Regions from separate parts of the Rhizobium sp. BR 314 genome, predicted to be linked through region 1. Evidence: predicted binding sites of a transcription regulator. Region 1 holds the regulator's gene; each other region holds the start of a gene.
The links. The regulator LexA, encoded in region 1, represses DNA repair genes until DNA is damaged. The targets are predictions, from matches to a motif close to TGTTCNNNNTGTGTTCNG.
Positions count from the first base shown of each region.

Region 2: QD461_RS24100 (ATP-dependent helicase) is a predicted target of LexA. The motif match lies at 5,861-5,878, and genes of this name have one in related genera.
Region 3: QD461_RS08130 (ATP-dependent helicase) is a predicted target of LexA. The motif match lies at 1,766-1,783, and genes of this name have one in related genera.

Region 1 is NZ_JARWLA010000009.1:33,124-40,457, reverse strand. Features, by position in the region: gene QD461_RS14245 (LpxI family protein) at 1-360, shown strand, start outside; gene lpxB (lipid-A-disaccharide synthase) at 357-1,538, shown strand; gene gltA (citrate synthase) at 1,567-2,856, opposite strand; gene QD461_RS14230 (DUF4131 domain-containing protein) at 3,138-4,091, shown strand; gene QD461_RS14225 (ComEC/Rec2 family competence protein) at 4,001-4,243, shown strand; gene QD461_RS14220 (ComEC/Rec2 family competence protein) at 4,246-4,845, shown strand; gene QD461_RS14215 (hypothetical protein) at 4,845-5,594, shown strand; gene lexA (transcriptional repressor LexA) at 5,575-6,297, opposite strand; gene QD461_RS14205 (VOC family protein) at 6,716-7,334, shown strand, end outside.
Region 2 is NZ_JARWLA010000023.1:11,646-18,979, forward strand. Features, by position in the region: gene QD461_RS24085 (GMC family oxidoreductase) at 1-1,414, shown strand, start outside; gene QD461_RS24090 (enoyl-CoA hydratase/isomerase family protein) at 1,454-2,512, shown strand; gene mmsB (3-hydroxyisobutyrate dehydrogenase) at 2,637-3,518, shown strand; gene QD461_RS24100 (ATP-dependent helicase) at 3,709-5,784, opposite strand; gene QD461_RS24105 (SMP-30/gluconolactonase/LRE family protein) at 6,058-6,933, shown strand; gene secD (protein translocase subunit SecD) at 7,008-7,334, opposite strand, start outside.
Region 3 is NZ_JARWLA010000004.1:217,343-224,676, reverse strand. Features, by position in the region: gene QD461_RS08140 (efflux RND transporter permease subunit) at 1-279, opposite strand, end outside; gene QD461_RS08135 (efflux RND transporter periplasmic adaptor subunit) at 309-1,475, opposite strand; gene QD461_RS08130 (ATP-dependent helicase) at 1,836-4,298, shown strand; gene QD461_RS08125 (winged helix-turn-helix transcriptional regulator) at 4,399-4,761, opposite strand; gene gstA (glutathione transferase GstA) at 4,912-5,544, shown strand; gene QD461_RS08115 (sugar MFS transporter) at 5,952-7,235, shown strand.

The DNA.
Region 1 (7,334 bases):
CTCGATGTCGGGCAGGGTGCGGTGAGCGTTGGCGGTCGCGTCGTCGCGCTAGAGGGCGCCGAAGGCACCGACAAGATGATCGAGCGTGTCGCCGAGCTACGCGCCGAAGGTCGCATATCGACGCGCCGCCGCGGCGTGCTGGTCAAACTGTGCAAGCCGCAGCAGGATGTTCGCGCGGACTTGCCGTCGATCGGCGTTTCAACTGTGCACAATGCGAAGAAGGCCGGGCTGGCCGGCGTTGCGGTAGAGGCAGGCAGAGCTTTGGTTCTCGACCGTGAAGCAGTGATCGCGGCGGCCGACGAGGCCGGCATTTTCGTCTGCGGTATCGATCGAGGCTTGAGCGCGGAGGGCTTCTTTTGAGTGCTGCGCCTTTGAAACTTGCGGTCGTGGCGGGTGAGGTTTCGGGCGACCTTCTCGGCGGCGATCTCGTTGCGGCGTTGAAGCGGCGATATGCCGGACCGGTTGAACTGGTCGGTGTTGGCGGCGAGGCGCTGGAGGCCCAAGGCCTTCGGTCGCTGTTTGATTATTCCGAGCTTTCGATCATGGGCTTTATCCAGGTGATCAAGCGGCTGCCGAAGCTGCTGGCGCGCATCCGCCAGACGGCCGACGCCATCGTCGCCGCCAGACCCGATGCTCTTCTGATCATCGACAGCCCCGATTTTACCCATCGCGTCGCCAAGCGCGTCCGCAAGGCTCTGCCCGATCTGCCGGTTATCAACTACGTTTGCCCCAGCGTCTGGGCGTGGAAGGAATACCGCGCGCAGAAGATGCTCGCCTATGTCGATCACGTGCTCGCCGTGCTGCCGTTCGAGCCCGAGGCGATGGAGCGGCTGGGTGGCCCGGCGACGACCTATGTCGGCCATCGTCTGACTGTCGACGCGGATCTGCGCGAGACGCGCCGACTGCGCGCGCTGCGCGATCCCAGTGCCGGCGACAATACGAAGACCGTGCTTCTATTGCCCGGTTCGCGTGGCTCGGAAATCCGTCAGCTTGTGCCGGTTTTTGAGCAGGCTACCGAAGAACTTAGTCGGCGAAACGATAATGTCCGCTTTTTGTTGCCGACCGTGCCGAAGCAGGAAGCTCTGGTGCGCTCACTGCTTGAAAACTGGCGTATCAAGCCGGACATCGTCGTCGGCCAGAAAGCAAAATGGGAGGCTTTCGCGCAGGCAGATGCCGCCATGGCCGCGTCAGGCACAGTAATTCTGGAGCTGGGTCTCGCCGGCGTTCCGGTCGTTTCGACTTACAAGACGGAGTGGCTCGCCAAATTCGTGATGTCGCGCATCAAGATATGGACAGCAGCTCTTCCGAATATTATTGCCGACTATGCCGTGTTGCCCGAACTCATCAATGACGTTCTGCGGCCGGGCATGCTTGCGCGCTACATGGAGCGCCTGTCGAAAGATACTCCGGAGCGTGCGGCTATGCTTGCCGGCTATGACCTTGTCTGGCAGCGAATGCAGACGGAAGAACCACCCGGTGACAAGGCGGCGGCGATCGTTCTCGAAGTTCTGTCCAACAAAAAAGCCGGTCATTTCTAACCGGCTTTTTTAGTGTCATTTCCGAAGCTTAGCGCTTGGAAACCGGTACGTACTCGCGCAGCGGGGCGCCGGTGTAGAGCTGGCGCGGACGGCCGATGCGCTGATGCGGATCTTCGATCATTTCGTTCCACTGAGCGATCCAGCCGACGGTGCGGGCGAGAGCGAACAGAACGGTGAACATGGTCGTGGGGAAGCCGAGAGCCTTCAGCGTGATGCCGGAGTAGAAGTCGACGTTCGGATAGAGCTTCTTCTCGATGAAATATTCGTCCGTCAGGGCGATGCGCTCGAGCTCGATCGCGATATCGAGCAACGGATCGTCCTTGATGCCGAGTTCGCCGAGAACTTCGTGCGCCGTCTTCTGCATGATCTTGGCGCGCGGATCGTAGTTCTTGTAAACGCGGTGACCGAAGCCCATCAGACGGAACGGATCGTTCTTATCCTTGGCGCGCGCGATGTATTCCGGAATGCGGTCAACCGAGCCGATTTCGCTCAGCATGTTCAGCGCGGCTTCGTTGGCGCCGCCGTGAGCCGGACCCCAGAGGCAGGCAATGCCTGCTGCGATACAGGCGAACGGATTGGCACCCGAAGAGCCGGCGAGGCGAACCGTCGAGGTCGATGCATTCTGCTCGTGGTCGGCATGCAGGATGAAGATGCGGTCCATGGCGCGAGCGAGCACCGGATTGACCACATATTCTTCGCAAGGAACGGCAAAGCACATGCGCAGGAAGTTCGATGCGTAGTCGAGATCGTTCTTCGGATAAACGAAGGGCTGGCCGATATGGTACTTATAAGCCATGGCGGCGAGCGTCGGCATCTTGGCGATCATGCGCAAGCTTGCGACCATACGCTGATGCGGATCGGTGATGTCGGTCGAGTCGTGATAGAAGGCCGACAGAGCGCCGACGCAGCCGCACATGACGGCCATCGGATGCGCGTCGCGGCGGAAACCGGTGAAGAAGCGCGACATCTGCTCATGCACCATCGTGTGGTGCACGACGCGATAGTCGAAGTCCTTCTTCTGGGCTGCCGTCGGCAATTCGCCGTAGAGGAGCAGGTAGCAGACTTCCAGGAAATCGCCGTGTTCGGCCAGCTGATCGATCGGATAGCCGCGGTGCAGCAGGACGCCTTCGTCGCCATCAATATAGGTGATACTGGACTCGCACGACGCGGTCGAGGTGAAGCCAGGATCGTAGGTGAACGTGGAGGTGTTCTTATAAAGGGCACCAATATCAATGACACTTGGGCCGATGGTTCCGGTCTTGACCGGCAAGTCCACCGTCTTTTCGCCCCAAGTTAGTTTCGCGCTTTGTTCCGTCATGCTGATCCTCCAAGATTTGGCGGGATTGACGCCATAAAAAGCGCCAAAAGGTTAAGCGACTACCGACTAGCTATATGATCCAGAGCCTAATGCCAAGTTATCCGAGTGCCGATTTGTGCATCGCAGTATCAACTTTTGGGCACTGCACTAAATGCGTTGGTCATAGCGTGTGACGCGCGAGGCTCTTTTTCGTCGCAATCATGCGGATTTTGGTTGAAATCACCTGGTGGTGACGGCAAAAATCGCGCGGAAGCTGTGGTTTTGCGTGGGGCAGGCGGCGAATGCCTAATTTGGAGGCACCGGAGCAGCAGGAGGATGGCCGGGACCTTGCTCTGCCTTCGCTGGATCGTCATGCCGTCGCCTCAATCACCTTGCGTATCAAAACCGGGCAACGGGAGCGTACGCAAGATCAGGTATCGCTGATCGTGCGGTTTTATCTCGCCCTTGGTCGCATGCGAGTCGCGATCGGCCGGCTGATTGAAGAGGAGGCGGTCCACGGTCGCGCTATCCTGCTTGCGCCGATCTATATGGGCGTCGGCGCGATCTTTTGGTTCACCTTTGACAGCGATCCTCCCCTGCAAACGGTTCTGGCAGTGCTTCTTCTGCTGACATGCGGATTTGTGTTCAATAGGGAGGCGGGCCGGTTGCTTCGGCACCTGCTGTTCGCCGGCATGCTCACAAGCCTCGGCATGGCCCTTGCGCACTGGGAAAGCTGGCGGGCTTCGACCATCATGCTCGACTCGGCCGTGACGACGACCGTGACCGGTCGGATCGAGAGGCGCGAGACCTACGACAATGGACGCTGGCGGTACATCGTTAAAGTCGACGCGACCGAGAATCCTTCCATTCACAGGCCACCGGAGCGCGTGACCATCTACGTGCGCAAACAGGCCGAACCCTTCAATCTGGGCGACCGCATTCAGGTGAGGGCGAGACTGACGCCGCCCGCCGGCCCCGCATTGCCGCGTCTCAACGATTTCGCCTTCAGTGCCTATTTCAACGGCATTGGCGCGAATGGCTTTGCCTATGGCCCGCCGATACTTTTATCTCTGAGTAGTGACAATTCGGAGACGTCGTGGCTGGCCAAGGTGGACATCTGGCTCGCCGGTCTTCGCAACAGCATTGGGACAGGATCCGAAGGACTTTGCCCGGCGATACCGGAGCCTTTGCGGCGGCACTTGTCGCCGACGAGAGACGGGCGATTTCGGACGACACGACCGAAGCGCTCCGAGTAGCCGGGCTCACCCATATCATCGCCATTTCCGGCCTGAACATGGCATTGTCGGCGGGTATCTTCTATGTCGGGCTGCGCTATTTATTTAGCCTTTTCCGGGTCTTGCCCAGGCTTACCCAACCAAGAAGATCGCCGCCTTCGGCGCGCTTCTGACAGTGACCGCCTATTACCTCATTTCCGGCTTCGGCGTATCGGCGGAGCGGGCCTTCATCATGATGGCGATCATGCTGGTCGCGGTTCTGTTCGATCGACCGTCGCTCAGTCTGCGAAACGTGGCGCTCTCGGCAATCGTCATCCTCATCCTTTCGCCGTCGCAGGTGCTTGGGCCTAGCTTTCAGATGTCCTATGCAGCAACGCTCGCGCTGGTATCAGGCTATACGCTTTGGAAACGACGGCCGCATCGCGAAAATATGCTTTCGCGCTTTAGGTTCCTCGGCCCATTGCTGTTCGTTGCACGCTTTTTCGGTGGGATATTATCGACCTCATTCATCGGCGGCGCATCGACGGCAATCTTCTCGATAGAGCATTTTCATCGTTTGGCGACATATGGCCTTCCCGCCAATCTCGCCGCTATGCCGATCGTTTCTTTCATCGTGATGCCATTCGGCATGGCTGCGATGTTGATGATGCCTTTTGGTCTCGACGGGCCATTCTGGAAAGTCACGGGGAGGGACTGGAGCTCGTCATTCTGGTCGCCAAGACGGTCGCCGGCTGGGGCGGCGATATTACGTTTGGACGTCAGCCGCCGTGGCTGATGCCGACCTTCATTGCCGGCTTTCTGATGATGAGCGTTTTGCGCACCAAGCTGCGCCATCTCGGACTGTTGCTCGCGCTTGCAACGATTGGGGCAGCGGCTTTGGGTTCGGGCGTATCCAAGCCCGATCTCATGATTTCCGAGGATGGTGTCCTGGTCGCACTAGAGCAGGACAATATATTGGCGACTAACCGGGAAAGGCCGCAGGCTTTCATTTTCGAGCAATGGCAAACGGCACTCGTCGCATTCGAACATCAGCCTCCCACCATGCTTGTTGCCGACAGCAGCCTGCCTAAGATCAGCAAGGCCGAGCGTCGCCGTCGATTGAACAACGACGAACAGAAGGCGGTCCGCAGGGCAATGGAGGATGCTCTCGATCGAACCATGCAGGGGCGTTTCGCCTGTCAGAAAGGTGCGTGGTGCGTGGCGATGCTTGAAAATGGCGCCGTGTTGGTAACGATCGAAAATGCCGCCTATCTTCCACCGGCCTGCGATACGGCGAATATCGTCGTCACATCAATACGTCTGCGCCTCGATCATTGTCGCTCCGGCGCAACGCTTTATACAGGCGCGACATTAAGGCGGACCGGCTCGGTCGAAATGGATCTGAGCGGCGACAAGCCCACTGTCCTTACAGCATTCGAAGATCCGCAACGGCCATGGACGCGGCAACGAACCTATGATCGGCGCACGGGGACATTCGGCGCGCCAATCGCGCCGGTGTCACCTGTCAGTGATAACGCCGAATGAGCCCGACAAGCTTGCCCTGAACCTTGACGCGATCCGGTCCGAAAATACGGGTCTCATAGGCAGGGTTGGCAGCCTCGAGAGCGATCGATGCACCCTTGCGACGGAAGCGCTTCAGCGTTGCTTCTTCGTCGTCGACAAGCGCAACGACGATATCACCGGGGTTTGCTGTCGTCGAATTGCGAATGATGACTGTATCGCCGTCGAAAATGCCGGCGTCGATCATCGAGTCGCCTCGCACCTCCAAGGCATAATGATCACCAGCGCCGAGCATATCGGCGGGGACGGTTATGTCATGCGTATTGTTCTGAATGGCCGAGATCGGAACGCCGGCAGCGATGCGGCCCATCACGGGTACGGATACCGAACTGCTGTGATCTTCATGGGTTACTTTCGGCGGAGGCGGGGGCGCGACCGGCTGGAGCTTGCCGAGGCTGCCCTCGATAACGCTTGGCGAAAAGCCGCGGCGCGGCTGCAAGCTCGGATTATAGGCATCCGGGAGCTTGATGACCTCAAGTGCCCTGGCGCGGTTCGGCAGGCGACGGATGAAGCCGCGCTCCTCCAATGCCGTGATGAGGCGGTGAATGCCGGACTTGGAGGCCAGATCCAGCGCATCCTTCATCTCGTCGAAGGATGGCGGAACGCCGGACTCCTTCATCCGCTCGTGAATGAAGAGAAGCAGTTCCTGTTGCTTGCGCGTCAACATCGTCTTGGAACCCCAGAATCAAGAAAAGGTCGTGAAACAAATCCAGAACGGACACTATATGTTCCATATGTGTTCCGCAAGCACTTAAATTTCGTTAAAAGCTTGCTCGGACAATTAAATAATTATCACCCGCGAATGGACGGGCTGTAAAAGCCAGCGTGCTGAAATAGATATAACATTGTGAAAAATATGGGGAATTCCTCCTTTTCAGGCCTAGGTTGACACCGGATTTTTCCGTCTGCGTTCTGGTTCGGCGATCTCGAAATCAAGCCAGCTGAGCCGGCTACAGGGGAGAATCAGCAATCACGTTTGCGCGATCATATTGCGCACTTGGAGCTGTCGTCGCGCGCTTCGCTTTCATCTTGAAATACGCGATGGATGGGCGCAAATCTACCGCCGTTGGGAAAGAGGAGAAGCCATGACTTCGTTGCCGCATCCGCTGGATCATCTCGTGTTGCCGACGATCAACATCGCCCTGGCGCGCGAGCGGCTCGGCAAGCTCGGCTTTACGGTTGCTCCCGATGCGCGCCATCCCTTCGGCACCGAAAATGCCTGCGTCTTCTTTTCCGACAAGACCTATCTCGAACCTTTGGGTGTAGCCTCGCAAGAACAGTGCGAGGCGAGCTTTATCGAAGGCAATGTCTTCGTGGCGCGCGACCAGGCCTATCGCTTTCGCGTCGGAGAAGACGGATTCTCTGCCGTGGTTTTCGGAACGAATGATGCCGTAGCGGATGATGAGCGCTTCAAAGCCGCAGCGATCTCGGCCGGCCCGATGCTGGATTTCTCACGGCCGATGAAAATGCCTGACGGAACGGAAACCGTGGCCGGATTTCGCCTGGCCTTTGCGTCCGACCTGCGTTCGCCCGATTTGCTCGCATTCAGCTGCCAGCGCATCAATCCGCTGCCCACCGATCGCGGTGTGCTTGAGCGCCATGCAAACGGTGTCAGCGGCATTGCGCGGGTAGCGATCTCGGCAACGCGGCCGGCCGCCTTCCGCAGCTTTTTCGAAGAGGTCGTCAGCGGACCAAAGGTATCGG
Region 2 (7,334 bases), on a different contig from region 1:
GTGCTTCACCACGTCACCGGAAGCAGGCCTGAATGGCCGCTCGCTGAACTACCCCCGCGGCAAGGTGCTCGGTGGCTGTTCCTCGATCAACGGCATGATCTACATGCGCGGCCAGGCGCGCGACTACGATCTCTGGCGGCAGCTCGGCTGCGCCGGCTGGGGCTGGGACGATGTGCTGCCCTATTTCGTCAAGTCCGAGGATCACTATCGCGGCAGGGACGAGATGCACGGCGCCGGCGGCGAATGGCGGGTCGAGAAAGCGCGTGTTCGCTGGGCCGTGCTCGATGCCTTCCAGGCGGCGGCCAGGGAGGCGGGCATTCCGGAGACGGCTGATTTCAATCGTGGCAACAACGAAGGATCGGGTTATTTCGACGTCAACCAGCGCTCCGGCATCCGCTGGAACACGACGAAAGCCTTCCTGCGGCCGGCCATGCAGCGTGGCAATCTCACCGTCTACACGAAAGCGCAGGTCCGCCGCCTGATCGTCGAAGACGACGCTGTCGCGGGCGTCGAATTCCAGCATGACGGCGTGGCGAAGCGCGCCTATGCGAACAAGGAGACGGTGCTGTCGGCTGGCTCCATCGGCTCGCCGCATATTCTCGAACTGTCAGGCATCGGTCACGGCGATGTGTTGAACAAGGCCGGCATCGAGGTGGTGCGCGAGGTCCGGTCCGTCGGCGAAAATCTGCAGGATCATCTGCAGCTTCGCCTTGCCTACAAGGTGACCGGCGTTCCCACACTGAACGAGAAGGCGACAAGCCTTATCGGCAAGGCGGCGATCGGCCTCGAATATCTGGTTCGCCGCTCAGGCCCGATGGCGATGGCGCCGAGCCAGCTCGGCATCTTCACGCGTTCCGGCCCCGACAAGGAAACGCCGGACCTGCAATATCACGTGCAGCCGGTCTCGCTCGACAAATTCGGCGATCCGGTTCATCCCTTTCCGGCCATCACCGCCAGCGTCTGTAATCTTCGGCCCGAAAGCCGCGGTTCGGTGCATGTGCGCAGTCCTGATTTCGCTCTGCAGCCGGCGATCAGCCCGAACTATCTTTCCGCCGCGCGAGACCGGGAAATCGCCGTGCGCTCCATTCGCCTGACCCGGCGGATCGTAGCGCAGCCCTCGTTTGCCCGCTTCAGGCCGGAGGAGTTCAAGCCCGGGCCGGCCTATGAGACGGATGCGGATCTGGAGCGGGCCGCCGGCGATATCGGCACGACGATTTTCCATCCGGTCGGCACGTGCCGCATGGGCGGCGACGCGCAAAGTGTGGTCGATCCCCGCCTGCGCTTGCGGGCATTGGCAAAGTTGCGCATCGCCGATGCCTCCGTCATGCCGTCGATCACATCGGGCAATACCAATTCGCCAACCATTATGATCGCCGAAAAGGCAGCCGAGATGATCCTTGCCGACCACAGATGAAGCCCTATTCATGGGTGGCAGCAAGGACAGGAGATTTGCATGGATACTACGGACGAGGTCATCATCGAGCGGCGCGGATCGGCCGGCGTCATCAGGCTCAATCGCCCGAAGGCGCTGAACAGCCTGACATTGCCGATGGTACGGGTCATCGCTCCGGCCCTGGAGGATTTCGCCGCCGATCCAGCGATCGCAAGCGTCATTGTTATGGGCGAGGGCGAGCGCGGCTTTTGCGCGGGCGGCGATATCCGCCTGCTGCATCGGAGCGGCAAGGAAGGCACAGGCGAAGCGGAAACCTTCTGGCGGGAAGAATTCCTGCTCAACCATGCCATCTCTCGCTACCCAAAACCCTATGTCGTGTTGATGGATGGCATCACCATGGGCGGTGGTGTCGGCCTCTCGGCGCACGGCAGCCATCGCGTCGTCACCGAGCGCACCCGCCTTGCCATGCCCGAAACCGGCATCGGCTATTTCCCTGATGTCGGCGCCACGTGGCTGCTGCCGCGCGCGCCGGGGGAAGCCGGAACCTGGATGGGACTGACCGGCCTTACCATCGAAGCTGCCGATGTTATCCATGCCGGTTTTGCCGATCACCATGTCGCATCCTCGGCGCTGCCGGCACTCATGGATGAGATAGCAGCGCTGCCTGCTGCTGCCTCTGCTGCAGACGTCCATGCTCTGATCCGGACGATGGCGGCGGATACCGGCGAAAGCCGGCTTGCGGCAAACCGCGAGGTGATCGACCGCACGTTCTCGGCAGACACAGTGGAAGGGATCCTAGCGGCGTTGGCTGGTGAGCCGGGAGAGTTTGCCGCTGAAGCCGCCGGCGTGATCGCCAGCCGCTCGCCGACCAGCCTGAAGCTGACCTTGCGGCTTCTCAGGGCAGGGCGAACGAGCGCCAATCTTGCCGAATGCCTCAATCGTGAACTCGGTGCCTGCAGAGGCATATTGTATAATCACGATTTCTACGAAGGTGTGCGCGCTGCTGTTATCGACAAGGACCGCAATCCGAAATGGTCCCCGGCAAGCCTTGCCGACGTCACCGCCGATGATATCGACCGCTTCTTCGTGCCGGCGCAGCCGCCGCTTTTCGCGAGCTAGACCGGTTCAGCTGATCACGGGATTTCTGAACCGCTCTATCTCACCACTTTAAGCAATTCCGGAACGGAAGGCCGATCTGCGTCTTTCCCGGAATTGCTTCAACCGATCATGGGAGGAAAACATCATGACACGGATCGCATTCATCGGCCTCGGCAACATGGGAGGCCCGATGGCGGCCAATCTGGTCAAGGCGGGCCATGCCGTCACCGGGTTCGACCTCTCGCACGATGTGCTGAAGGTGGCCGAAGCGTCGGGAGTAAAACCTGCGGGCGTGCTCACGGAGGCTTTGGCCGACGCGGAAGTGGTGGTGACCATGCTGCCGAAGGGCCAGCATGTCCTCACCGTCTGGACGGATGTGCTGCGCTCCGTGCCCAAGGGGACCTTGGTGATCGACAGTTCCACAATCGACGTCGACAGCGCCCGCAAAGCGCATGCCATGGCAGGCGATGCAGGCTGCCTCTCGCTCGATGCGCCGGTGTCCGGCGGCACGGGCGGCGCGGCGGCTGGAACGTTGACCTTCATGGCCGGCGGTTCGACGGAGAGCTTTGCTGCCGCCAAGCCGCTGCTTGATGTGATGGGCAAGAAGATCGTCCATTGCGGCGATGCCGGCGCAGGCCAGGCGGCGAAGATCTGCAACAACATGATCCTCGGCATCTCCATGATCGGCGTCTGCGAGGCTTTCGTGCTCGGCGAAAAGCTCGGTCTCTCGCATCAGGCCCTCTTCGACGTTGCCTCGACTTCGTCCGGCCAGTGCTGGTCGATCAATACCTATTGCCCGGTGCCCGGCCCCGTACCGACCTCGCCCGCCAACAATGACTACAAGCCCGGTTTCGCGGCCGCCTTAATGCTCAAGGACCTGCGCCTGTCGCAGGAAGCTGCACTATCGAGCGGCGCGTCGACGCCTCTGGGCGCCGAAGCGGCACAGCTATACGCGCTCTTCGAAAAGCTCGGCAATGGCGGCCGGGATTTTTCGGCTATTATCGAGATGTTTCGGGAAGCGAAGTGAGGATTGCCGGTGACAGTGAGGGGCGTGAAAAGCTGCCCCTCACCCCCGGCCCTCTCCCCGCATGCGGGAGAGGGGGAGTTATGCCCCACGTAGCTTTCGGTGGCTGAGGAGCCTGCGGTTTTGCACGATCGTTCCCTCTCCCCGCTTGCGGGGAGAGGGCTAGGGTGAGGGGCTTTTTGGGAGGCTCAACTCACCGCCACATGCCCCGCATGCGCGCACCCACGTCGACTCGCACCTCTCGCGCCCGAATGGCGGCCGCACTTTCAGCCCGTGCCTGCGGCCAGCCGCAGACCTCAAAGAACTGCAGCAGCGTCGCCGGAATGAAGCGGGTGCGGGAGGCAAAGACATGCCTGTCGCCCTGCGCATGTTGGCCGTGCACGAAGAAGCGCTGCGGAATGACGAGATCGAGATTGTCCTTGGCCCGCGTCATGGCGACATAAAGCAGCCGTCGCTCCTCTTCGATTTCGGCGGATGATCCGACCGCGAGATCGGCGGGGATGCAGCCGTCGACGGCGTTGAGGATGAAGACCTTCGTCCATTCCTGCCCCTTGGCGGAATGGATGGTCGACAGGATCAGATAGTCTTCGTCGAGCAGCGGCACGCCGGCCTGATCGCTGGTGGCGTCAGGCGGATCGAGCGTCAGTTCGGTCAGGAAGCGCTCGCGCGAGCCGTAGCCTGCTGCGATCTGCTCCAGCTGGATGAGATCCGCCAGTCGCGTCGATGCATCCTCGTGTACCCGCTCCAGATGCGGCTCGTACCATTGCCGAACCAGACCGATTTCGGCCGGCCATCCGGCCCCGCCGCTTTTGACCTCCCGTATCGTCTCGACGAAAGTGGTCCAGTCGTCTCCCGTGCGGGGCGGCGGCGGCAGGTCGGTCAGCGCCGTGATCGGGCTTGCCTCTTCGCCGATCTGGTCGAGCACGCGCTGCGCCGTCGAAGGGCCAACGCCGGGCAGCAGCTGCATCAGGCGGAAGCCTGCTACGCGGTCGCGCGGGTTCTGGGCAAAGCGCAGGGCCGCCAGCATGTCCTTGACATGGGCGCTGTCGAGGAACTTCAGCCCTCCGAACTTGACGAAGGGAATGTTGCGCCCGGTGAGCTCCACTTCCAGTGGGCCGCTATGGCTTGACGTGCGGAAGAGCACGGCCTGCTGTTTGAGCCTTGCGCCGCCCTCACGATTTTCCAGCACCTGATCAGCGATGTAACGCGCCTGGTCGGCCTCGTCACGCACCGTCACGAGCCGCGGGCGCTCTGTGCTCTGCCGCTCGGTGCGCAGGTTCTTGGTAAAGCGCTCCGAGGCGAGATCGATCACGGCATTGGCGGCAGCGAGGATCGGCTGTGTGGAGCGATAATTGCGGTCGAGCGTCACGATATCGGCCGAGGGCGTGAAGGCTTTCGGGAAGTCGAGAATATTGCGCACGGTCGCGGCACGGAAGGAATAGATCGACTGCGCATCGTCTCCGACGACGGTCAATCCTCGGCCGTCCGGCTTCAGGGCCAATAGAATGGAGGACTGCAGCCGGTTGGTATCCTGATATTCGTCGACAAGCACATGATCGAAGCGGCTGCCGATATCCTCGGCGATCAGCGGCTCCTGCAGCATATGCGCCCAGTAGAGCAGCAGGTCGTCGTAATCGAGCACGTTCTGCACCTGCTTCGCCTCGACATAACAGGCGAAGAGATCGCGCAACTGCTGCTCCCACATGGCGCACCAAGGAAAGTAATCCCGCAGCACGCCATCGAGTGGCGCCTCCGCATTGACTGAACGGGAGTAGATGGCAAGACACGTCGCCTTGGTCGGGAAACGGCTTTCGGTCTTGGAAAAGCCGAGGTCGTGACGCGCGAGATTCATCAGATCGGCGCTGTCTTCCCGGTCGTGGATCGTAAAGGCCGGATCGATGCCGATCTGCTCGGCGTAATCCCGCAGCAGGCGCGCGCCGATGCCGTGGAATGTACCCGTCCAGGCAAGCGCATCGGCGGTGATGCCGGCATTCGTACCCAGCACCTCGCGACAGATCCGCTCGACGCGGCGGCCCATCTCGGCGGCGGCGCGGCGCGAGAATGTCATCAGCAGGATACGGCGCGGATCCGCGCCTTTGACGATCAGATGTGCGACGCGATGGGCAAGCGTGTTGGTCTTGCCGGATCCTGCTCCTGCGATGACCAGCAGCGGACCGGCGACATGGCCGTCACCCTCAGTCGTGCCATGCTCCACCGCCAGCCGTTGCTCCGGGTTGAGCTTTTCCAGATAGGCTGTGGCAGCGGTCATGAATTCTCCTGAACATGCCGGATTGAATATGGCCAGGCACGATCCACGGCGAATCGCATCGGCGAGATTATCCGGACGTTCTATGGATGTTCCGAATCGCCAAAGCCTGTCAAGATTGGGGAGCCGCACGCGGATATGAGCCCTTGTGCAGGAATCTTATCCGGATTCGCTGAATTCAGGCTCGAAAAGGACTTTCTTCTTTCTTATGTATTATTCTGGCGCGGGGTTTTGAGTTTTTGGGCGTGGTAGTGCGTAGGATGAAGGTCTCAGGACATGAACGAAACGATTGCCACTAGGCTGCGTCTGCCTAGCGGGCTGGTGGCTTTACCTGATGGGCGGTTTGCACTTCTGGAGATGGATGCCAGCCGTCGCTGTCTGAAGATTTTCGAGACCAGCGGCGCATATCGGGAGATCTGCCGGATCGGCGGCAGCCCAAGCGGAATTGCGCTCGATGGGGACGGGTGCTTCTGGATAGCCGGCGGCCCGGAAAATTCGCTCGTCAGACTTTCGCCGCAAGGTCGCGTGCTGCAAGTGATCGAAGGCAGCGCAGACGGCCCATTCCTTCATCCGAGTGCACTCGCTTTCGGGCCGGACGGCCTGCTCTATATGACCGATTCCGGCATACGCCTCGATGACCTCCTCGAAGGCGGCCATATTCATCCCGATTTCTTCAAGGCTGCCTATAATGGCTGCGTCTATCAGATCGACCCCGCCGAGGGTCGCGTCATCAGGGTCCTGGCGGCTGGCCTGCTTCTGGCAAGCGGCATAGCATTCGACGCTGGCGGTCTGCTTTACTACAGTGAGACGCTGACCGGGAAAATCCACCGGCAGGTCATCGGCGGCCGGCAGGAACTGTTCGTGCAGTCCATGACGTCACCAGCCATCAATGTCTTGCGCGGGCCGTCCGGTCTCGCCTTCGATCGTACGGGCGTACTGTATTGCGCAATGTATGGGCTCGGAGAAATTCTGCTTGTCGATGGCGACGGAAAAAGAACCGGTCATATCCGCACGAACGGCTCGAGGCCGGGCAATATCGCGTTTACGATTGATGGCAAACATCTGCTCGTCAGCGAACAGGAAAACGATGTCGTTGAAAAAATAACAGCGCCGCGTCCCGGATTACCGCTGCATATGCCGTCCATTTCGTAGAACGGCCCCATCTCTCAGGTTAGTTGGCGGACATGCCCGGTGCCGGGCATGTCCTGTTGCAATCGAGCAGCCGTTTATTCCGCGGCAGGGATCTGCTTGTTGCCCTTGCCCGACTTGCCGTCGGTCGACGACGTATCGTTGGCGGCGGGCTTGGCATGGCGACGGCGCCAGTCGCCAAGGAAGAGCAGGGTCGGCGCTGCGATGAAGACCGAAGAGGCGCCGGCGACGAGAATGCCGAATACCATCGGGATCGCGAAGCTGGAGACGGCGCTGCCGCCCCAGATCGCCATCGGCACCAGCGCCAGGAAAGCGGTGGCGTTGGTATAGAGGCTTCGCGCCAGGGTCTCGTTGATCGACTTGTCGATGATCTCTCGCAGGGGCATCGATTTGTAGAGTCGCAT
Region 3 (7,334 bases), on a different contig from region 1:
GCTTGATGATACCGATTTCAGACCGCTGACGCGGGCAACCGCTCCTTCGATGACCTTGGTCAGTTCCTGATTGACAGTCTGCGGCGACGCGCCTTCGAAGGTGGTTCGCACGGTAACGACGGGCCGATCGACATCCGGCAGTTCACGCACCTCGACGCCGAAATAGGCGGCAAGGCCAGCAACGACTAACAGCGTATTGAAGACCAGTGCCAGAATAGGCCGCCGTACGAAAAGTGCGGTGAAGGACTGCTTGCCCGGGCTCGCACCGGTTTCGTTCATATCGCCGCCGTGCCTTGTCCCATGCCCCATCATTGCGTCATGACCTCCGCCGCCTGGGCGACATCACGGGCGAAACGAACCGAGCCACCCTCTGTCACGCGCTGCAATCCTTCGACGACGATGAGATCGCCGTCGCGAAGATCGCCCTTCACCAACACGGCATCCGGATTGCGCTGCACGATGCTGACGCGCACCTTCGAGGACTTGCCGTCGGCAACGCGCCAGACATGCGCGCCCTCCCCATCCCATTGGACTGCGAGCGGATCGACGGAGGGATAGGAATTGCCGGCAAAGCGCATGGCGACATTGAAAGACATGCCGGCACGCAGTTCGTCGGAAGCATTGTCGATGCGCGCACGCACGCGCAGCGTCCGGCTCGCGCCATCGACGCGATTGTCCACGGCTTCGACGGCACCGGTGAAAATCCGCCCCGGCAGCGCGACCGATGTCGCCTCGACAGGCTGATCGACCTTGACCGTATTGGCAAAACGCTCGGGCACCCAATAGTCCACCAGAATCTCGGAGCGGTCGTCCAACATGACGATGTTGGTCGACGTCGTGACGTTATCGCCGACGACGACGGGAACGATGCCGACGATCCCGTCGATCGGAGCGACGATCTCGCGGCGCTTCAGGGCGAGTTCAGCCGATTGCAGCGCGAGCTTCGCCCCCTGCTCGACGATCTCAGCATCGAAGACATCCATGCGCGACACGGTAGATTTGATGTTGCGATAAAGCTGGAATTTCTCCGTCGCACTCTTCAGCGCCACTTCAGCCTGCCCGCGGGCAATGATCTGTTCGTCGTCATCGAGACGCGCCAGCACCTGCCCCTGCTTCACCCTGTCGCCCGATTTGATGAGGATCTCCCGGATGGTCCCTGCTGCCTGCGGCATGACCACGACCGAGCGGATGGCATCACCGGTGCCGATCGCGCTGAGACGGTCATTGACGATGCCGCCCTTGACCGGTTGCGTGACGACGAGCGGCGTATTCTGACCGCGCCGGGCGCCGCCATTTGCAACCTTGCCGGCCTGACCATCCTTTGCGGCATCGCTGGCCCCAAGCATCGCAACGACAGAGCCGGGAATACCAGCTTTCTGTAATAGGCCGGCCGCACCGGGCACGAATGCCACGGCAGCTGCAAAGCCTGCTACCAGTAAGAGCAAACATAAGGAAAGCTGCTTCCAGGCGGTCATGCACGTCTCCGGCTTGTTGTGTCAGAGGCGATGAAATCGCGTCGTCGGTTTGATATGGCCTCGTCTCTTCAGGAGCATGTGTTGAGGCCGGCTTCGGGTTGGTGGCGATATAACGCACGATTGTGCCCGATTTGCTGCAATATCGTTTTTTTGAGCATGAGCGGCAAGATTTGCCGCGCATTATGACAAAGTTGTAATCTTTGCGTGGACAACGATGCGTTTTATCAACGGCCTGACGCGCCGCTTGCGGCACAAAAATCCGCCTTCCCGATGACTTCCTCACCTGTGAATGTGCACTTTTTGTTCTAGTTTCGGCCCGTTTCTTTTGCCTTTCGGGGTAGAATCATTACATTGGGCCGCATGACCATCGGACACGACGACATTCCCTTCTTTGACGAGGAGCCGGAGCACCTGGCGCCGCGCCGCGCTGCGCCGGCTGCCGGCAGCGTTGGCGGCATCGCCGCCCGCGCCATGGCTGCACGCGACAGCGGCCGCCGGCCAGACTATCTTTCGGGCCTCAACCTGGAACAGGCTGAAGCGGTCGAGACGCTCGACGGCCCCGTTCTGGTGCTTGCAGGCGCCGGCACAGGCAAGACGCGAGTGCTGACGACTCGCATCGCCCATATCCTCTCCACCAACCGCGCCTTCCCCAGCCAGATCCTTGCCGTCACCTTCACCAACAAGGCGGCCCGCGAGATGAAGGAACGTATCGCGCTGCTCGTCGGCGGTGCGGTCGAAGGCATGCCCTGGCTCGGCACGTTCCACTCGATCGGCGTCAAGCTGTTGCGCCGTCATGCCGAACTGGTCGGCCTCACCTCCAGCTTCACCATTCTCGACACCGACGACGTGATCCGGCTTATCAAGCAGCTGATTCAGGCCGAAGGGCTCGACGACAAGCGCTGGCCGGCCAAGCAGTTCGCCGGCATGATCGATACGTGGAAGAACAAGGGTCTCAGTCCCGCTGATATTCCGGAGGGCGATGCCCGCGCCTTTGCCAATGGCAAGGGCCGCGAGCTCTATGTCGCCTACCAGAACCGCCTGAAGACGCTGAATGCCTGCGACTTCGGCGATCTGCTGCTGCATCCGATCAATCTGTTCCGGCGCAATCCGGACATCCTGAAAGATTATCACCAGCGCTTCCGCTACATCCTGGTCGACGAGTATCAGGACACCAACACGGCGCAGTACATGTGGTTGCGTCTGCTGGCACAGCGGCAGAAGGGCGAACCGCAGAACGTCTGCTGCGTCGGCGACGACGACCAGTCGATCTACGGCTGGCGCGGCGCCGAAGTGGACAATATCCTGCGCTTCGAGAAGGATTTTCCCGGTGCCAAGGTCATCAAGCTCGAGCGCAACTATCGCTCGACGGAGCATATTCTCGGTGCCGCTGCGCATCTGATCGCCCATAACGAGGGCCGGCTCGGCAAGACGCTGTTCACCGATCGCTCCGATCCCGACGACATCAAGGTGCAGGTGCACGCCTCCTGGGATTCCGAGGAAGAAGCCCGCGCCATCGGCGAGGAGATCGAGCAGCTTCAGCGCAACAAGCACAATCTCAACGACATCGCCATCCTCGTGCGCGCCTCCTTCCAGATGCGCGAATTCGAAGACCGTTTCGTCACGCTTGGCTTGAACTACCGCGTCGTCGGCGGCCCTCGCTTCTACGAGCGCCTCGAAATCCGCGATGCCATGGCCTATTTCCGCCTCGTCTGCCAGCCGGCCGACGATCTTGCCTTCGAGCGCATCGTCAACACGCCGAAGCGCGGTCTCGGCGACACCACCGTGCGTGCGCTGCATGACTACGCCCGCGTTCGCAATGTCCCGATGCTGGCGGCAGCGGCCGATATCATCGAAACGGACGAGATGAAGCCGAAGGCGCGCAAGGCGCTGTTCGACGTCGTGCAATCCTTCCGCCGCTGGCAGGGCCTGCTCGAAAATACGCCGCATACCGAGCTTGCCGAACAGATCCTCGAAGAGTCCGGCTATACGGACATGTGGAAGAACGACAAATCGGCGGAAGCGCCGGGACGCCTGGAAAACCTGAAAGAACTCATCCGCTCCATGGATAGTTTCGAATCCATGCGCGGCTTCCTCGAGCATGTTGCCCTCGTCATGGACACCGAGCAGAACGAGAATCTCGACGCCGTCTCCATCATGACGCTACACTCGGCCAAGGGTCTCGAATTCGAAACCGTGTTCCTGCCCGGCTGGGAAGAAGGCCTGTTTCCGCACCAGCGCTCGCTCGACGAAAGCGGCCGCGCCGGCCTCGAGGAAGAGCGCCGCCTCGCCTATGTCGGCATCACCCGCGCCAAACGCCGCTGCCACATCTGGTTCGTCTCCAACCGCCGCATTCACGGCCTCTGGCAATCCACAATCCCCTCCCGCTTCCTCGACGAGTTGCCGGAAACGCATGTTCAGGTCGCCGAAGTCGAGCAGTCCTATGGTGGGTATGGCCGCGGCGGCTACGGCCAGTCGCGCTTCGACAAGGCCGACCCTTTCGCCAACTCCTATTCCACGCCCGGCTGGAAACGTGCCCAGGCAAACCGCAATGACGCGACCCGCGACAACTGGGGCAGCCGCTCCGGCCATGCCGTCGAACGCATCGGCTACGGCGAAAGCGGCCCGAAGGTGCGCACCATCGACGGCGAGCTGGTGGCCAAATCCACATCCTCCGAACCCTCGAAATTCATGGTCGGCGACCGCGTCTTCCACATCAAATTCGGCAACGGCAATGTTTCCGAGATCGAAGGCAACAAGCTGACGATCGAATTCGATCGAGCCGGGCAGAAGCGCGTGCTGGACGGGTTTGTTGAGCGGGTGTGATTCGACTAAGCAGACCCTCTGGTTTGGGACCAGAGGGAGGCGCATTGATGCGATGGCAAAGATCAAGCAGACCGACAAGACAAACCCCGATTGGCGGGATTTATACCACGAGTTCTGGTGAAGCCGCCTCTGCGTCCGCTATCTGCGCATCCCGGTCCTTCAACCACAGCCCGAATTCCTTCACGATGGCCACCACCTTCTCCAGCCGGGTCCCATCCTCCGTCAGCGAATGTTCGACCTTCACAGGAACCGTCGGATAGACCGTCCGCTTGATGAGACCCGCCTCCTCCAGCGCCCGCAGATCAAGCGTCAGCATTCGCTGCGAGATCCCCTGCATCAGCCGCCGCAACTCATTGAAGCGCTGTGGCCCATCGACCAGATACGACACAATCAGCAGCCGCCAGCGGCCTCCCAGCAAATGCATTGCCTCCTCGACGGAGCAGCCCGTCACGGTCTTTTTCATCGCGTGCACCTCATGCCCGAGGCGGTATAATTTTTGTACCTAGATGTCAAACTTTTCCGTTCTTACTATTCCATACCAAGGGGACTACTTGGTTCAGCGACAGCCTTTCCACGTGAAGGCTGACACTGGAAAACACCATGGAGACCCCTCGTGAAACTGTATTACTTGCCCGCAAGCTGCTCACTCTCCCCGCATATCGTCATCAATGAACTCGGCCTCGACGTCGAACTGATCAGAGTGGATCACACCACGCACAAGACCGAAGCGGGATTGGATTTCCATGACATCAATCCGCACGGTTATGTCCCTCTACTCGAACTCCGCAACGGTGATCGCCTGCGGGAGGGGCCGGCCATCGTGCAATATCTGGCCGACCTGAAACCCGAGGCCGGACTGGCCGCGCCGGCTGGCACGATGGAGCGATACCGATTGCAAGAAATGCTCGGCTTCCTATCCACGGAAATCCACAAGGGCTTCATTCCGCTCCTCTATGCGCGATTGGCTGGAAACTATGTCGAGGCGGCAAGGCCGAAGCTTGAAAAGCGTTTTCAATGGATCGATGCACATCTCGCCGATCGCCCCTTCCTGATGAGGGATCGTTTCACGGTTGCTGACGCCTATCTATTCGCCCTGACAGGATGGGGCCAGGCCGTCTGGCTCAAGTCCTATTACAAAGCCGACATCCATTTCGACGAATTACACAATCTCGAGGCCTGGTATGCCCGCATAAGACAGCGCGATGCGGTTCGAAAGTCGATCGAAGAAGAAGGCCTAGCCTTCTAGGTGCCTCCCCGTTCGGCTTACCGGGGCGCTCTCAACTTGCAGGAGATCCAAATCCGGAGTGACCTCGCCTCGGGCCATGGGTTTTGCAGTTCAATCCCGACGTGCGCCGGAAACGCCAGATTTACCCCATCGAATGGATGCGAAATTTCTACTGGAGATGGAAAAATGATTTGCACGACGCAATCCTGCTTTCGCTGCGACGGCGTCCCGCCATATACATTGCTGCATTGCAAAATCCGCATCGCTAGCACGCTACCAATATAGCTCTAATCGATTATATCGACCTTAGTGGCTTCGAGGTTTCGCGTCTCCCGTGACACCTCGGCAAGCCGCTGCCAGCTCGTATCTCGGTCCGCTCCCGGTTCGAATATCGCAGCCCGGCAACAACAATAACCGAGGATAAGAAAGTGGCTGGACCAGTAACAAGCTCTGCGACCACCAGCGCCCGTGCATCCGCACATCATGGCCAGGGCAATTATCAATTCGCGCTTATCGCACTCACCTCACTCTTTTTCATGTGGGGCTTCATCACCTGCCTGAACGACATTCTGGTCCCGCACCTGAAAAGCGTCTTTCAGCTCAACTACACGCAAGCGATGCTTGTCCAGCTCTGCTTTTTCGGCGCGTATTTCATCGTGTCGCTGCCGGCTGGCGCACTCGTAAAACGCATCACCTATAAATGGGGCATCGTTGTCGGCCTCTCGATTGCGGCGGTCGGCTGCGCCCTTTTCATTCCGGCCGCCAGCTATCGCGTCTACGCGCTTTTCTTGGGCGCACTCTTCGTGCTCGCTACCGGCATCACGATCCTGCAGGTCGCCGCCAATCCCTATGTCACCGTATTGGGCCCCCCCGATACCGCCGCCAGCCGCCTCAATCTAACACAGGCGTTCAATTCGCTTGGCACGACGATAGCACCTTACTTCGGGGCGCTGCTGATCCTGTCCGCTGCGACGGTCGCAGCCGCCAACGCCACCCCTGAACAGATCGACGCCATGCGACTCACGGAAGCAGGCGCAGTCAAATTCCCCTATCTGCTGCTCGCCGTGGCCTTCCTTGTACTTGCCGCCATCTTCGCAGCATTGAAACTGCCCGAAGTCGAGGATGAGGAAACCGTCGAGCCCATGCGCGGCGGCGGCTCGGCCTGGCGGTATCGTCATCTCGTGCTCGGCGCAGTCGGCATCTTCCTCTATGTCGGCGCAGAAGTCAGTGTCGGCAGTTTCCTCGTTAACTTTCTCAGCCAGCCCGATATCGCCCATCTTTCCGAGGCCGATGCCGCCCACTACGTTTCCTATTTCTGGGGTGGCGCAATGGTCGGCCGTTTTGTCGGCTCGGTGATCATGCGTCAGATAGACGATGGCAAGGCACTTGCCTTCAACGCTGCTATTGTCATCATCCTGCTAGTGGTAACCGTGCTCACCACGGGCCACGTCGCCATGTGGTCGGTGCTGGCAATCGGCCTGTTCAACTCGATCATGTTCCCGACGATCTTCAGCCTGGCGCTGCATGGGCTCGGCAAATATACGAGCCAGGGATCCGGTATTCTTTGCCTCGCCATCGTCGGCGGCGCCGTTCTGCCCGTTATCCAGGGCGGCCTTGCCGATACGATCGGCATCCACCTCGCCTTCCTCATGCCGATCATTTGCTACGTCTATATCGCCTTCTACGGGCTGAAGGGCCACAAGCCTGCGTAAGGCTTTGCCAACCATTGTGCCTCGACGCATCATCGGCGGGGCGCATGGGGCTTGATCCGAACCGCGCCGCTTGGCATCGTGCAGTGCAACAAGACGGAA